3 regions of the Paenibacillus sp. HJGM_3 genome follow, and region 1 is predicted to be linked to each of the others. Evidence: riboswitches for the same ligand, from Rfam matches in the RefSeq annotation. Region 1 holds a riboswitch; each other region holds the start of a gene.
What was found. Region 1 has a riboswitch for cyclic di-AMP ahead of ACI5FR_RS09380 (C40 family peptidase). Riboswitches for the same ligand answer to the same signal wherever they lie in the genome.
Positions count from the first base shown of each region.

Region 2: it holds a riboswitch for cyclic di-AMP, as region 1 does, so the genes downstream of both, ACI5FR_RS28790 (resuscitation-promoting factor) here and ACI5FR_RS09380 (C40 family peptidase) in region 1, are expected to answer to the same signal.
Region 3: it holds a riboswitch for cyclic di-AMP, as region 1 does, so the genes downstream of both, ACI5FR_RS18800 (C40 family peptidase) here and ACI5FR_RS09380 (C40 family peptidase) in region 1, are expected to answer to the same signal.

Region 1 covers NZ_JBJGED010000006.1:196,936-201,684, forward strand. Annotated here, with positions in the region: gene ACI5FR_RS09360 (SRPBCC family protein) at 1-332, opposite strand, end outside; gene ACI5FR_RS09365 (ArsR/SmtB family transcription factor) at 446-775, shown strand; gene ACI5FR_RS09370 (SRPBCC family protein) at 756-1,220, shown strand; gene ACI5FR_RS09375 (hypothetical protein) at 1,253-1,432, shown strand; gene ACI5FR_RS09380 (C40 family peptidase) at 1,487-2,086, opposite strand; cyclic di-AMP (ydaO/yuaA leader) riboswitch at 2,098-2,311, opposite strand; gene ACI5FR_RS09385 (SRPBCC domain-containing protein) at 2,629-3,054, opposite strand; gene ACI5FR_RS09390 (superoxide dismutase family protein) at 3,357-3,914, shown strand; gene ACI5FR_RS09395 (glycoside hydrolase family 2 protein) at 3,969-4,749, opposite strand, start outside.
Region 2 covers NZ_JBJGED010000035.1:12,621-17,369, forward strand. Annotated here, with positions in the region: gene ACI5FR_RS28780 (ABC transporter permease) at 1-134, opposite strand, end outside; gene ACI5FR_RS28785 (ABC transporter ATP-binding protein) at 131-877, opposite strand; cyclic di-AMP (ydaO/yuaA leader) riboswitch at 1,153-1,314, shown strand; gene ACI5FR_RS28790 (resuscitation-promoting factor) at 1,595-2,725, shown strand; gene rnmV (ribonuclease M5) at 2,849-3,421, shown strand; gene rsmA (16S rRNA (adenine(1518)-N(6)/adenine(1519)-N(6))-dimethyltransferase RsmA) at 3,429-4,301, shown strand.
Region 3 covers NZ_JBJGED010000017.1:35,416-40,164, forward strand. Annotated here, with positions in the region: gene ACI5FR_RS18790 (M1 family metallopeptidase) at 1-953, shown strand, start outside; gene ACI5FR_RS18795 (hypothetical protein) at 981-1,799, shown strand; cyclic di-AMP (ydaO/yuaA leader) riboswitch at 1,933-2,068, shown strand; gene ACI5FR_RS18800 (C40 family peptidase) at 2,072-2,548, shown strand; gene ACI5FR_RS18805 (LysR family transcriptional regulator) at 2,640-3,527, opposite strand; gene ACI5FR_RS18810 (threonine synthase) at 3,737-4,749, shown strand, end outside.

The DNA of each region.
Region 1 (4,749 bases):
TTCCCCCGGTTGCGCAGCGTCATCCGGGTAGCGTCGCCTTCTACCGGCTCCCAAGTATAGGTCGTCTCCATCGGGAACGGACCGTCCGCCGTCCTCATGACGAGCCGCTGCCCAGGGACGTATTCCGCGATCTCGTACACATAGGCAAGTGTCTTGCCCAAGAATTGAGCCCGAAAAGCAATGCGTGACCCGACGGTTAGCGGCCTCGGCGTCTGCCATTCGGCCGATTGAATGTTGACGTACCAGTCCGGAGCGTGGTCCGGATTCGCGGCGTACTCGGCCACTTCGTCGCGGGTGCGGCGAATGACGATTTCGGTTTGCACGTCTACCATGCTGCGCTGCCTCCCCTCAGATTCATTGGTACAAGATCAGCATATACTAGGAGGAAAAAATGAACAATATTTATTAAGTTGACACTAAATTAAGTATGTGCTAAATTAATGACATGATCGATAAAGCCCTTCACGCTATAACGGAACCCAGGCGCAGAGAGATCCTGCATCTCATCCGGGACGGGGAGCTCCCCGCCAGCGCCATCGCGTCGCAATTCCAGATTTCGGCGCCCGCCATTTCGCAGCATCTCAAGGTACTTGAAGAGGCCGGACTCGTCGTGGTCAGGCGGGCCGGTACGAAACGCTATTACGGCATAAGGAGGACCGGGTTCGCCGAACTGAAGATGTACATCGACAGCTTCTGGGACGACAGCTTGCTGCGTCTGAAGGAAGCGGCAGAAGCCGAGGAAAGGAGATTGCAAGATGACAATCAGCAGCAGTGAGACGATTACCAAAGAAATCTACATCGAATGCCGGCCGGAGACGCTCTTCTCGTTCTTCACCGATCCGGACAAGCTGGTACAGTGGATGGGACGACATGTGCTCCTGGAGCCCCGGATCGGCGGCAAGTACCGGATCGATATTAACGGCAGCGACATCGCTCTGGGTGAGTATAAGGAAATTGTTCCCCATGAGCGAATTGTTATGACATGGGGCTGGGAGAAGTCGAAGCTGGTCCCGCCGGGATCGAGCACGCTTACGTTCCAGCTGACGCCGCGCGATAAGGGCACTCTGTTGCACTTGATCCATTCCGACTTGCCGGCAACGGAGATGGCCTCCCATACTCAGGGCTGGACGCATTATATGACGCGCCTGGAGATGCTAGCCCAAGGCCAAGACCCAGGCGTCGATCCTTGGTCGGAAGCGCCTATGTCGAGCAACGATTAACGATATTTATATTTAAGGAGATGGACTTTATTATGAAAACTTTAACTTGCAACTGCGGATTCACGGTCACGGACGACAACGCTTATAAGGTCGAAGCCGCCATGTGGCATCACGCCATCCATGATCATGCAGACATGTTGAAGAGCATGACGGTCGACATGCTGGAGCAATGGTTGAAGGGCAAGGACGAGCAATTGAAAGCCGGCGCTTAAAAACCTTCGGAGAGCAACAAGAGACACCTGTGAGGGTGTCTCTTGTAATTGTTTCTAGACGATTCTTTTGGCATAAACCAAAGATCGAGCGAACCATGTCCCTTCCATCGGTTCAAACGTCACTTTGCCACGCCCGCCCCCGCATTGGAGGATGTAATGTTTGCCGTCGATCTCACCTGCATAAATTCCGACATGACCACCGCCGCCGCTTGTAGACTGGTTTAAGGAACCGTCGCCAGGATCGGCCGAGTTCTTAAAGAACAACACGTCTCCGACTTGCAAATTTTTGAACTTGTCCTCAGAGTCAAGGATCACCTGATAGCCAATACTACTGTTGTAGCGTTGTTCGCGCGATGAACCGGAAAACTCAATGCCTAATGCACTTTTATATACCCAGGAAGTGAAATTCGAGCAATCAAACCCATAACCCGGTTGCTGCTTGCTTTGGCGCCATTTGACGCCAAGCTGTGTTTTGCCCGCTTCAATTAATTTATCCAGATTTGCCGCTTGCTCAATACTCGGAACCGTTTCTGGAAAAGTGATCGATGATGCATCGTTGGTTGCGGCGAATGCAGAAGCTTGTCCAACTCCTGTTAATGCAAGAACACTGGCAAGGGTAATAACTCCCTTGGTAAACATCTTATTTTTGAACATGTGTAGGCTCCTCCAAGAAATCGTATTGCCTCCGAGGTTAGTTGACGGGTTCGGGTCGAGGAAACCCTATTCTCCCCATCATTCCGAGCGATCTCGAAATGAGGGAATGAAAATTCACCCCTGCTGATCCCAATCAGGGAAATCAGCTATAAAGCATCCCCCGTACAAAGAATTGAACAACGGCCAGTAGACCGGTTCACTCATTTGATTCGGCCCTTTAATCCTACTCTCATTAACTAAAAGAGTCACCCCACAGATTTTGGTTCTAAACTTTCATAAAAAATCCCCTCCGCAGTCAACGCTTCGTTGTCTACCGAGAGGACAATCGTACAATTTCGAGCTTAAGAAGCCCTATCATGGATCCGTATGACGTGTAGTTCGATTTTATCCAATTGGAGTCGGTGTTGGGGGAAGTTTGTGAAATCAAACTAGAGCGCAAGTTGCATCCGTTCGATGAGCCTCCATAATGAATCGACAGCCTCTTTTTCCGACTTAGAGCGGAAGTTGAATCGGTTTGGACTTGTAGTTCGATACTACCTGCATTATCGCTTTGCTTGAATGGACTGAGCCACCTCCAGAAGCTGGGCGGACACATCCTCCCAACGCTCCTTCATCCGCTCCCGCATGACGCTGTTCTCCAGCTTTTCCTGATGAAAGCTAATCGTGGTGGCGTCGGCGCGCTTGGGATTCGGGATCACGCGGATTTGCAGCGTAGAAGGGCTGCTCCAGTTCTCCGGCTGCCAGGTGAGACGGAGCTGATGCAGCGGCTTCACGACGCGCAGCTCCCCGCAGGTTCCCTCCGAGGTGCAGTACTTGTGCCCTTTCTCCAGCTCCAGGGAGCGTAGTTCGCCCAGCCAGAGCGCGAGCCCTTCCGGAGTGAGCAGCAAGTCCCAAGCTTCTTGCTGGGTAAGGGGGAATGTCCGGCGAACCCCGATTTGGAATCCGGCCGAAGCCGTTTGACCGATCATACGATCCACTCCTTGTTCGATGGATTAGTGAGTTAGTTAGCTATAACAAACCTACCCCCTTATAGTACACCCGGTCGGACCACCGCCTCAAGCCGATTCAGCTTGCTGCCGAAACTCCGGAACAGCGTCAAGGTACAGCCCCACTATGCTTCAACCGTTCCGCTATTTCATGAAACCCATACTGAAACTTGATTGGAGCCACATTCGACATGCATCTACAAATTCCTCCGCTACGATGAGTATTCTGGCCGCAGGTGGTAAATAATGTAGCTGATCCACTCAATACACAGGAGGTAGCTTCAATGAAACGATCCATCATGCTAGCCGCGTTCCTGCTCGCAGGCGCAATGGCGGCTACAGGCTGCGGTCAAGCGCGGACCACCCACTCGTCGGCGGTAGAGACGTCGGCGGGTCAGCCGATGACTATAGACATCGTGAACGGCCAAGGCACGAAAATCGGATCGGCCCGCTTGACGCCGATGAGCCACGGTGTCCTGTTCGAAGTCGATGCCGCCCAGCTCGCCCCGGGGGCGCACGGCATCCACCTTCACGAAACCGGCCAGTGCAAGGCCCCGGACTTCAAGTCGGCCGGCAGCCATTTCAATCCGACCGGCAAGCAGCACGGATTCAATAATCCGAAGGGCTATCACGCCGGCGATCTGCCGAATCTGGTCGTGACCGCGGATGGGAAGGCGCAGGCCCAGTTCTTCGACCCCAACGTGACGCTGGAAAAAGGAAAGCCGAACTCGCTCCTCAAGGAGGGCGGTACGGCTCTCGTAATTCATGAGAAGGCGGACGACTACAAGACCGACCCCGCCGGCGACTCCGGCGACCGGATCGCTTGCGGTCAAATCCGCTAAATGCGCAAACGGCTGTTCGAGGGAAACCCTTGAACAGCCGTTTTTTCATGCGGGTTATTCGCAGCGGACGAGGAGGTCGATCGGATACCGCCCCGCGTTGCGCCCGTACAGCGCCAGCCCACCCTCATCCGCCTGCAGCGAGAGCTTCAGCCGGCGTGTCCGCTCCAGCCGGGCGGCGATGCGTCCGGGAACCGCGACCTTGCACAAGTACCCGTATGAGCCCGCCTCGTCCAGCTTGTTCGAGACCGGCTGATAGTGCCAGGAGAGCACGCCCCGGCTATCGGCCGGATCGTCGGGCAGGAGGAACGACTCGATCGGCTCGCCGTCGATGCAAACTTGGATTCGCGACTCGTGACGCTCTTCGTCGGTCATGTAGTACGTGTTCGGATTACGCTCCGTATTCGCGTCCGCTCCGTGCATGAACGAGATATCCGGCTTCGCGTAGCTGTCTCCTTCGACGTTCCGGGCCAGGAGGCGCTTGGCGCTCGCCTCGAACACCAGCTCCACGTTCCCGAGGAACGGCAGCTCCTCCCGACTCGGCAGCTCGATCTCGTAGTCGAACCGGCCGCTCCGGGCTCCGTTCGCCTTGTGGCCTTGGATCGCGCTCCATTGGTGGGGGAACGTGTGGCTCGCGAATTGGCCGACCGGCACCCCGATCGTCACGCCGGTCGCCTCATACCGGCCGCCGGCCTGCCCGCTCCGCACATCGAATGTCGTGAAATTGCGGGTCACGACCTCCCCCTCCTCCGTATGCAGACGGAGAGCCAGCACAGCGACGGCATCGCAATCCGGCATGTGCACGGCAAGCGGCTGCAGCGGGGATACCCCGTACCCG
Region 2 (4,749 bases), on a different contig from region 1:
AAGTAGCCGAGACCGATCAGCACCATAAGCAGGAACATGAAAAAGCCGCTTCGGCCCATATCGCGTGTATAGCGGGAGACTAACGCGAGATGCCGTTTATACCGTTCGCGCCATAGCTCGTGAGGCACGTTCATTGCCCGCCCTCCCCAATCAAGGCGAAGAAAGTATCCTCCAGCGTGTCGGCCGATCCGACTCCCGCTTGCTTTTTCAGCTCGGACAGCGTCCCGGAGGCGATGGAACGGCCTTGATGCAGCACGATGTAGCGGTCGCAATATTTTTCAATCGTCGACAAGATGTGCGAACTGATCAGGAGGCTGGCCCCTTCTTGCTTGCGGTCCACCATCAGCTCCAGAAGCGAGCGCATGCTGAGGGGATCCAGGCCGAGGAACGGCTCGTCTATAATGTAGAGAGGCGGTTCGACAAGAAACGCGCACATGATCATGACCTTCTGCTTCATGCCTTTCGACAATTGCTGCGGGAAACTGTTCAGCTTGTCCCTCATCTGGAATTGCTCGCTCAATCTCTGCATCCGGCGCTCGAATTCGGCCTCCTCGAGCCCGTACACCATCGCGCTCAGCCGCAAATGCTCCCGGATCGTGAGCTCCGCGTACAGCTCCGGTGCCTCCGGCACGTACGCCAGCTGCGAACGGTAGGCCGGCTCCTCCCGGCTCGACCGGCGGCCGCTGATGCGGATCTCTCCCCGCTGCGGTTGGAGCAGCCCCAGCAGGTGCTTGATCGTGGTGCTTTTCCCGGCTCCGTTCAAGCCGATCAGCCCGATCATCTCTCCCGGGTTCACGCTGAACGATAAGTCGTGCAAGATCGGCTTCCCCAGAAAGTAGCCCCCATACAGATTTTCCACTTGCAAGATCGCTGCCATTAAACACGCCTCCGGTGACGAAATGAGTTCTGATGCTTTTATCCTATCATTTTCGGGAATTTCAAGTACATTTTTACCTATTTTTCTACAGTAATGACCTAATATTTTAGAAAACAGGAGCATGCAGGAGCGAGAGAGAGCATTTTCATTCAGAAAGTGTGATTAATCACACAAAATTCAGGGATTTGTTTAATTTTACCTGGTGACCTCGCTTTACAGCTTTGGAGGAACATCGTAAACTAACCTTCATAATAACTTAACTTCATATTGCTATCAATTTCCAATCGCTGAGTTTTCAGAAATGAAAAACGGGGGAACCATCAAGGGTTATTGGGGTGAATTTTGCGGCCTGGGCGCGGAAGCCTGGTGCAGCGAATAGGGCGACTCTCGCGTCCGAATCCGTCAGCTAACCTCGTAAGCGTGAAGAGAGAGGGCACTTTGTCGGGCAGCTATGCTTGTCAGCATAGTACGCAGAGCCGAGAAGAGTTCCTCTTCTACGGCTTTTTTGTTTTGATTGCCCGGTACAGCGTTAAAGCGCCAAAGGAAATTTTTTCCTTCACCCAGGGATAACGGGTCACTACCTCTCATACACATGGGAGGGGGCGGTTTGGCCCAAAATCACACAAGTGAAGGAGAGACGGCACTACCATATTCTAGAGTCGCGTCAATTCCGATCTAGCTAACACTCGACGGCGGGGCTTAAGGAGGACCGAAGAAGTGGGAGGTATTCAACTAGGAGAACCCCATGTAAAGCGATCATCCAGCATGACCTTCGCATTGCGATGGAAGCGAGAAAACTTGCGTTTGATTTCAGGCGTCGCTTTGTTTTCGATCGCTATGACTTTCATGTTCATGGTGTTGATGTACGGTACGGCTACCAAGAGCGTATCCGTAGTTGTGAATGGACAAGAAACCGTTGTGAGCACCAAGCAATGGGTCCTGCAACGCCTACTGGATGAACTGGCCATCCCGGTTGGGGCTCATGATCGATTGTCCTTGCCTCTCGAGGCGAAGTTGAAGCACGGGGACACTGTCGTGATCGATCATGCCTATCCGATTCAATTGACGGCCGATGGCAACACGGAAACCCGATACACGACAGGAAGAACGGTTGCTGCCGCTCTGGAGGACTTGAACGTATCGCTCGGAGAGCTGGATAAGGTCACTCCCGCTCTGGAATCGCCGCTCGCCGGCAACGATACGGTGCAAGTCGTCAGAGTCAGCAAGATTGTTGAGGATCAGACGGAAGCGATTCCGTTCGAGACGGTCAAACAAAACGACCCGAACCTGCTCAAAGGCAAAGAGCAGACGGTGTCCGAGGGCAAAGAAGGCGTATTGGCCAAAAAGATAGAGAAGACATTCGAAGACGGCGTGCTCGTCGCCGAGAACGTTGTGGATATGAAAGTCGCCGAGGAAAGCGTCAACAAAGTCGTCGCGCTCGGCACCAAAAACCCCGTGGTAGTCTTATCCGCCGCTTCGCCCAATATCGATGAAGTATCGAAGAATGGGGTGACGTTTGCGTATAAGCAGATTCTGAACAACGTGACCCTTACGGCGTACACCGTCGATGTGGGCAAGTCCAGTGAGCATCCCCAATACGGCATGACGTTCTCCGGGACGCGAGTGACGGAAGGACGCACGATTGCCGTTGACCCCAAGGTCATTCCGATCGGCTGGTGGGTGTATATCGAAGGCATCGGACTGCGCCGAGCCGAAGATACCGGAAGCGCGATTAAAGGCAATACGATCGACGTCTACTTCGACAGCCTCGATTACGCCAAACGGTTCGGCGTGAAGCGGGGATACAAGGTCTATGTTATCGGCAAAGATAAGCCGGCTACGAATTAATTCCCCTTTTTGAGGTTTGATGAAACGGCCCTTTTTCGGGTATAGTGTAAATAATTGGAGCAGGAAGAAGAGGAGAACCGCCCCTCTTCTTTTTGTTGCTTATTGGAAAGGATGTTCGCACTTGTGATTCGAGAAGTCATTGTAGTGGAAGGGCGCGACGATACGATCGCCATCCAGCGCGCGGTGCAGGCCGAGACGATCGAGACCGGCGGGTCGGCCATCGATGATGCCGTCCTCCGTCGAATCGCACTCGCTCAGGAACGGCGAGGCGTGATTGTGTTCACCGATCCGGATCATGCCGGGGAACGCATTCGCCGGATCATCGCCGCCCGCGTTCCCGGGTGCAAGCATGCCTTCCTCACTCAGCAGCAGGCGACCAAGAAGGGCGATATCGGGGTGGAGAACGCCTCGGATGAAGCGATCCGCCAGGCGCTGGAGCAGGTGAGGACCGACTATGAGGGAGGCGAGTTGGCGGCGGGAGCCTCGGCTGGAGAGCCTGTCACGCAGACCGACCTAATGGAGGCCGGCCTGCTCGTGCACCCGGACGCCGCCCGCCGGCGGCTCCTGGTCGGAGAGCGGCTCGGCATCGGGTGCTGCAACGGCAAACAGTTTCTGAAGCGGTGCGCGATGTTTCGCATTACGAAAGACGAATTTCGGGCGGCGGTAGAGCAAGGATTCCCTAACGAAGGATTGTGAATGCCGGATGATAGAACGGGTCTCTTCCCCCAGACGGACGAAGGAGTTAATCAAGAAGCACTCGCTCGTGCTTAAGAAAAGCTTGGGGCAAAATTTTCTGACCGATCTGAACATTTTGCACCATATTGTCGATGCCGCCGAGCTGAACGCTACGAAGGGCGCGCTGGAGATCGGGCCGGGCATCGGCGCGCTGACCCAGCAGCTGGCAGAAGCGGCGAAGACCGTCGTCGCCGTCGAGATCGATCAGCGGCTGCTGCCGGTGCTGGCGGAGACCATGGAACCATACCCGAACGCGCACATCGTGCACGGGGATGTGCTGAAGCTGTCGCTGGCGGAGCTGTGGGACACCCGCTTCCGCGACTGCTCCGGCGTCAGCGTCGTGGCAAACTTGCCTTATTACGTCACGACGGCGATCATCATGAAGCTGCTCGAGGAGAAGCTGCCGCTCGAGAACATCGTCGTCATGATCCAGCGGGAAGTGGCCGAGCGCATGTCGGCCCCTCCCGGTACCAAGGCCTACGGCAGCCTTAGCATCGCCGTGCAGTATTATTGCGTGCCGGAGATCGTCAAGATCGTGCCGCCGACCGTGTTCGTGCCTCAGCCGAATGTGGATTCGGCCGTCATTCGCTTGAGGCTGCGGGACAAGCCCGCGGTCGAGACCGACGACGAAGCGTTCTTCTTCGAAGTCGTCCAAGCCTGCTTCGTCCAGCGGCGGAAGACGATCGCAAACAACCTGCGGGCCGCGTTCTTCCGTGGCGACGACCGCACCCGCCTGGAGGCCGTCCTGGCCTCCTGCGGCATCGATCCCGCGCGTCGGGCGGAGACGCTCAGCCTGGACGAATTCGCCCGCCTGAGCCGGGCGATCGCCTCCGCGCGCTGACGCCGCCTCTCGCGGCTCGGGCTCCTAAAAGTCCGGCCCAGCTTGCTCCGCCTCTGCGGAGTCAAGCTAGGCCGGGCTTTTTGCTGCGCGGGGCGGGGGCGCAGCTGGCCGTCGGCATATAGGAGTCGGAACCAGGAGCGTTGAAAAGCGGAGAAAGATGGGATCCGGAGATGTGTAGAGTAGAAATGACCATGGAGAGAGCAGAAGCATCCTTCAATGCCACAAGCCTCCTAACTGTGGGCGGTCAGGCTGCCGGCGATGCCCCAAACCAGGCGCTAAGTGCAACGATAGCGCACCCGCCCTTACTGCCCTTCCCACCTAAGTGGGAGAGGCGCCCGCTACGGGCAGGGGCAAACCTGAGCGGACGCGGTCAAGCTGAGCTGGAGAGCGACCTTTATAGACGTGTTGCCACCATGCCGAAGGCCTGTGCGATCCAAGCAACACGTCT
Region 3 (4,749 bases), on a different contig from region 1:
CCAAGTACAGCGAATGGTACGGCTCGTACCCGTACTCGACCCTCTCGATCGTCGTCCCGCCGGAGGGAGCGAACGGTGCAGGCGGCATGGAATACCCCACCTTGATCACGAGCTGGGATGCCTCCGTCGATCGAAGCGGATACGGATTGGAGCGCGTCATCGTCCACGAAATCGGCCACCAGTATTGGTACGGCATGGTTGCGAGCAATGAATTCGAGGAGGCGTGGCTCGACGAAGGATTCACGTCCTATGCCGAGGACCTCGTGATGGAGAACGAATTCGGCGAAAAACCGAACCTCCCGCTGGAATCGAGCTACATGACCTCTCCGGCTCCTCTGAAGCAAAATGCTTGGGCCTATCCGACGCACGGCAATTACGCCGACAACGTATACACCCGGGCCAAGCTCGTGCTTAAGGGCATTGAGGATCAAATCGGCCCGAAAACGATGCAGCGCGTCATGCGCACATATTTCGAAAGGTGGAGCTTCCGCCACCCGTCTACTGCGGATTTCCAGAAAACGCTGGAGGACGTCACCAAGTCTAGTTGGAGCGGGTTCTTCGATCAATTCGTCTACGGCGGCATGATGGCGGATTATACCGTCGATAAGGTGCTGTCGAAACGAACGAAAGTGGACGGCCAGAGCGTATACGAGAACAGCGTAGTCATACGGAAGCTCGGGGCTTCCTACAAGAACGTTCCGGTCCAGTTCCATTTTACGGACGGCTCTACCGTCGATCGCACATGGGAAGGCCACGACGCGCAAGTGCTGTTCACGCTTACGAGCAACGCCCCGCTGGAGTGGGTCGCCATCGATCCGCAGCACACGCTGATTTTGGAGAACAAACGCATGAACAACTTTTATCAAACCCAGGTGGATGAGCAATGGAAGGTCCGATGGAACATCGGGCTGGTAAAGCTGATCGAGACGTTAGTAGACGGGGTCGCCTGGTAAGCCCTGGCGGGGAAGGAGCAAAAAGCGATGCTGCATTATTTGAAGGACGGGTTCCGAACGACCGTTTCGCAATATTTTCTGCTGATCGTGCTATGGCTGTATCAATTCGTTTGGGGGCTGATGCTGCTCTTGTTCGTCAAGTCGATCGTCGTCCCGCTCATGCACCGCTATCCCGGCGGCCACTTGCCGAGTACTGCAACGCACCTGTTCCTCGCCGAAGGGGAATTCCAACTCGTGAAGACGAATATAAGCCATCCTTACCTATGGACTTTATGCGCACTAATTCTGATTCGAATGGCGCTTACCCCGATGATCAACGCCGGGATCTTCTACTCCATTCACAACACCCACCTGAACGCGGGCTACCGCTTCTTCCGAGGGGTGAAGGAACTGAGCGGTCCCTTCAGCCTGTACTACGTGCTGCAGATGGCTTTTACGGTCATTCCGCTATACTGGCTTATTCCTATCGCCAAGCGGGCGATTCACGCCTTCACCTCGTACGAGCAGCTGCTCTCGCAGCTCGCGCCCTGGATCGTCGGCATGTTCGCCTACGGCTACATGATCCATTTGATCTTCCTGTACATCATGATCGGCCGTACGACGCAAGCGCCAACGCTCGACACAATCGGCGTCCTCATTCGGCGGTTCCCCGTAGCACTCGTGCTCGCTTCCCTGCTTCTCCTGTTCTCGGGGCTCTTGACCGCTTTGACTTTAACCGCAACGCTATGGTGGGCCGGCATCTCCGCCCTGATCCTGCATCAAGCGTTCCATGTGCTGAAAATGCTGTTCAAGCTGTGGGCCGTTTCGACGCAATACCACCATTTTACAGAAAATCACGGCACATAGTTCGGTTTTTACCCTTAAAAGCCCGAAATCCGCTAAGGATCTCGGGCTTTTTTTGCATTTCGGCGATTTTTTTTGCTGAGAGAGGAGGATTTTGGCAGACCAAGGCGAATATATACTGCCGGAACGAAAAAACAATCGATATTTGCCGAATTCCCGGTTATCGGGAAACGGGGGAACCAATCCGGGTGAATTGATCTCGCTTCAAAGTGATCATAGGGAACCTTCAACCGAACCCTCAGCTAACCTCGTAGGCTCTGGAAGGAGTTTGTTGTTTGAAAAAGGTTTCTTTGTTGTTCGTCAGTCTTGCGATGCTGCTCTGCTTTCAACTTGGGAGCGCTTCCGCAGAAACGGTCCTCGAACACACCGTGGACGAGCTGGTAGGCACGAAGTACAAGTATGCAGGCATGTCGCCTGAGACCGGCTTCGACTGCTCCGGCTTCACCAAGTACGTGTTCGCCAAGTTCGGCTACGAGCTCACCCATCAATCCAAGGCCCAGAACAAGGAAGGGTATTGGATTCCGAAAGAGGACCTGAGACAAGGAGACCTCGTGTTCTTCAACACCGACGGCTCCGGCATCTCCCATGTGGGCATTTACTTGGGCGATGGCGTGTTCATCCACTCTGCCACGGACAAGGGCATTGTGAAGAACAACCTGAGCGAGAAGTACTACGTGAAGACGTACGTATCCGCTCGCCGTATTCTGTGGGACGACCTCTACAATCAGTTAACCGCAGACTACACCAATTGAAACACCCTCTGAGCAAAAGTTTTGGAGTGACCCCACAAGCCCTGCACGCTGCGGAACTACCCGCCGTGCCGGGCTTGTATTCTGTCCGGGGCTAACGGGCGAGCTGCTCTCGAACCCAAGCTGCGAAATGGCGTGCCGTCGGCGTGAGCGTCTCCCCCTTGCGCCGGCACATGTGGATCGGGTTCGTAAGCGACACCCCCCGCACCCGGACGGTGGCCACCTCGCCGTCCGACAGGGCGGACTGAACCTCGAGCCGCGACACGAACATCGCTCCATAGCCGGCGGCGACGGCCCGGATCATCTCGGATATCCCGTTGAACGTCAGGCCGATCCTGAGCCTCAGCCCCCGTTCCCGGCACAGCCGCTCCAGCCTGTCGCGAGCGGAGCTGCCCGCTTCCCGCACGAGAAAAAACTCCCGCATCATCGTCTCCAGGTCCGCTTCCTTATTCGCCAAAGAATGGCCGCTCGGCACGACGAACACCATCTCGTCTTCCAATAGGAGTTCCCGATCAATCTGCTCCGGCCAAGCTTCGCCGCTGCCGATGAATGCCAGGTCGGCCTCATAGCCGAGCAGCCGCTCCCCCGCCTCCTGGCTGTTGCAGGAGCTCAGGACGAGCTCTACGTCCGGATAGCGCATCTTGTAGCCGGCGGCCCATTGTGGCAGCAGGCGGTGGGCAGGCAGGCTCGTGGCCGCAATCCGAAGCTTACCCCGTTTGCCTTCGCGGTGGAGCGCAACATTCGTCTCGATCTCTTCCTCGAGCGCGAACAGCCGCCGGGCTTGCTCAGCCAGCATCGCCCCCGCTTCCGTCAGGGCAATCCCCCTGCCCTTCGGCTCGAACAGCGGGAGGTCCAGCTCCCGCTCCAGATTGCGCAGTTGAATCGTGACCGCCGGCTGGCTGATGCGCCACACTTCGGCCGCTCGGGTCACACTGCCTTCGCGGGCTACGGTGTGGAAGAGCTTCAGCGCATGCAAATTCATCCGAGTCCCTCCTGTTTCTCATAAATTATATTTATATATAGAGTATTATTATATATTAGTTTTATGAATCGTGCTGATGTATTGTGGAGCTAAACACCACCACCAATACACAGGAGGGCTGCAAGATGACGATAACCTGGATTTGCTGGGATTGCGGACAGCCGCGGGCGCAAGGGCAAGGGCGAGGGCAGGGTCATGGGCATAGTCAAATGCAAGTGCAGGAGCAAGGGCAATCCCATCCTCTGCAATGCTCTTGCGGGGGTTTGTACGACGTCGAGCTCGATGTCCGGGGCCTCGATGCCGAGCGGCTGAAGCGGCTGTTCGACGCACGTCTGGCTGAGCGTATGACCCCCTACGCCAGCGGGGTGTGGAGGTACAAGGAGCTGATCGACCCCGAACTGCCGCTCGAGTCGATCGTGACGAAGTACGAAGGCAACACCGGGCTGTATGCCCCGGAGAGCGTCGCGAAATATGCCGGCGTGCGCCGGCTGCTGCTGAAGGCGCAGAGCGAGAACCCGAGCGGCTCGTTCAAGGACAACGGCATGACGGCTGCCGTCTCGCGCGGGATGGCCGAAGGCCATCGCCGCTTCGTCTGCACGTCGACGGGCAACACGTCGGCGTCGCTCGCGATGTACGCCGCAATGGCGGGCGCCGAGGCGGTCGTGCTGCTGCCGGACGCGCACGTCGCCGCCGGCAAGCTGTATCAGACGCGAGCCTACGGGGCGCGCGTCGTGTCACTGACCGGCGCCGGCTACGACGCCGGGATCGCCTCCCTCCTGCGGGGGGAGGCGGGGGGCGGCGCCACGGGCGCCTGCGCCACGGGCGCCTGCGTGGTGAACTCGATCAACCCTTGGCGGATCGAGGGCCAGAAGAGCATCGTGTACGAGCTCGCGCACACGCTGGGATGGACGCTGCCGGATTGGATCGTCGTCCCCGGCGGCGCACTCAGCAACGCAACCGCCTTGGGCAAAGGCTTGCGCGATCTGTATGCCCTCGGCTTCATCGACCGGCTGCCTCGGGTGGCAGTCGTGCAGGCGGAAGGCGCCGCGCCGTTCCACAGGCTCGTCGCCGCACTCGGTGCACAGGCCGATCGCGAAGAGTTCGCACCCGCTGCACCGGCACCCGTGCCTGTGCCGGAGCTCGGGCTCGAGCCGGAGCTTCACCCGCACACGGTCGCCTCCGCGTTGAACATCGGCTATCCGCCCAGCTGGAAAAAGGCGCT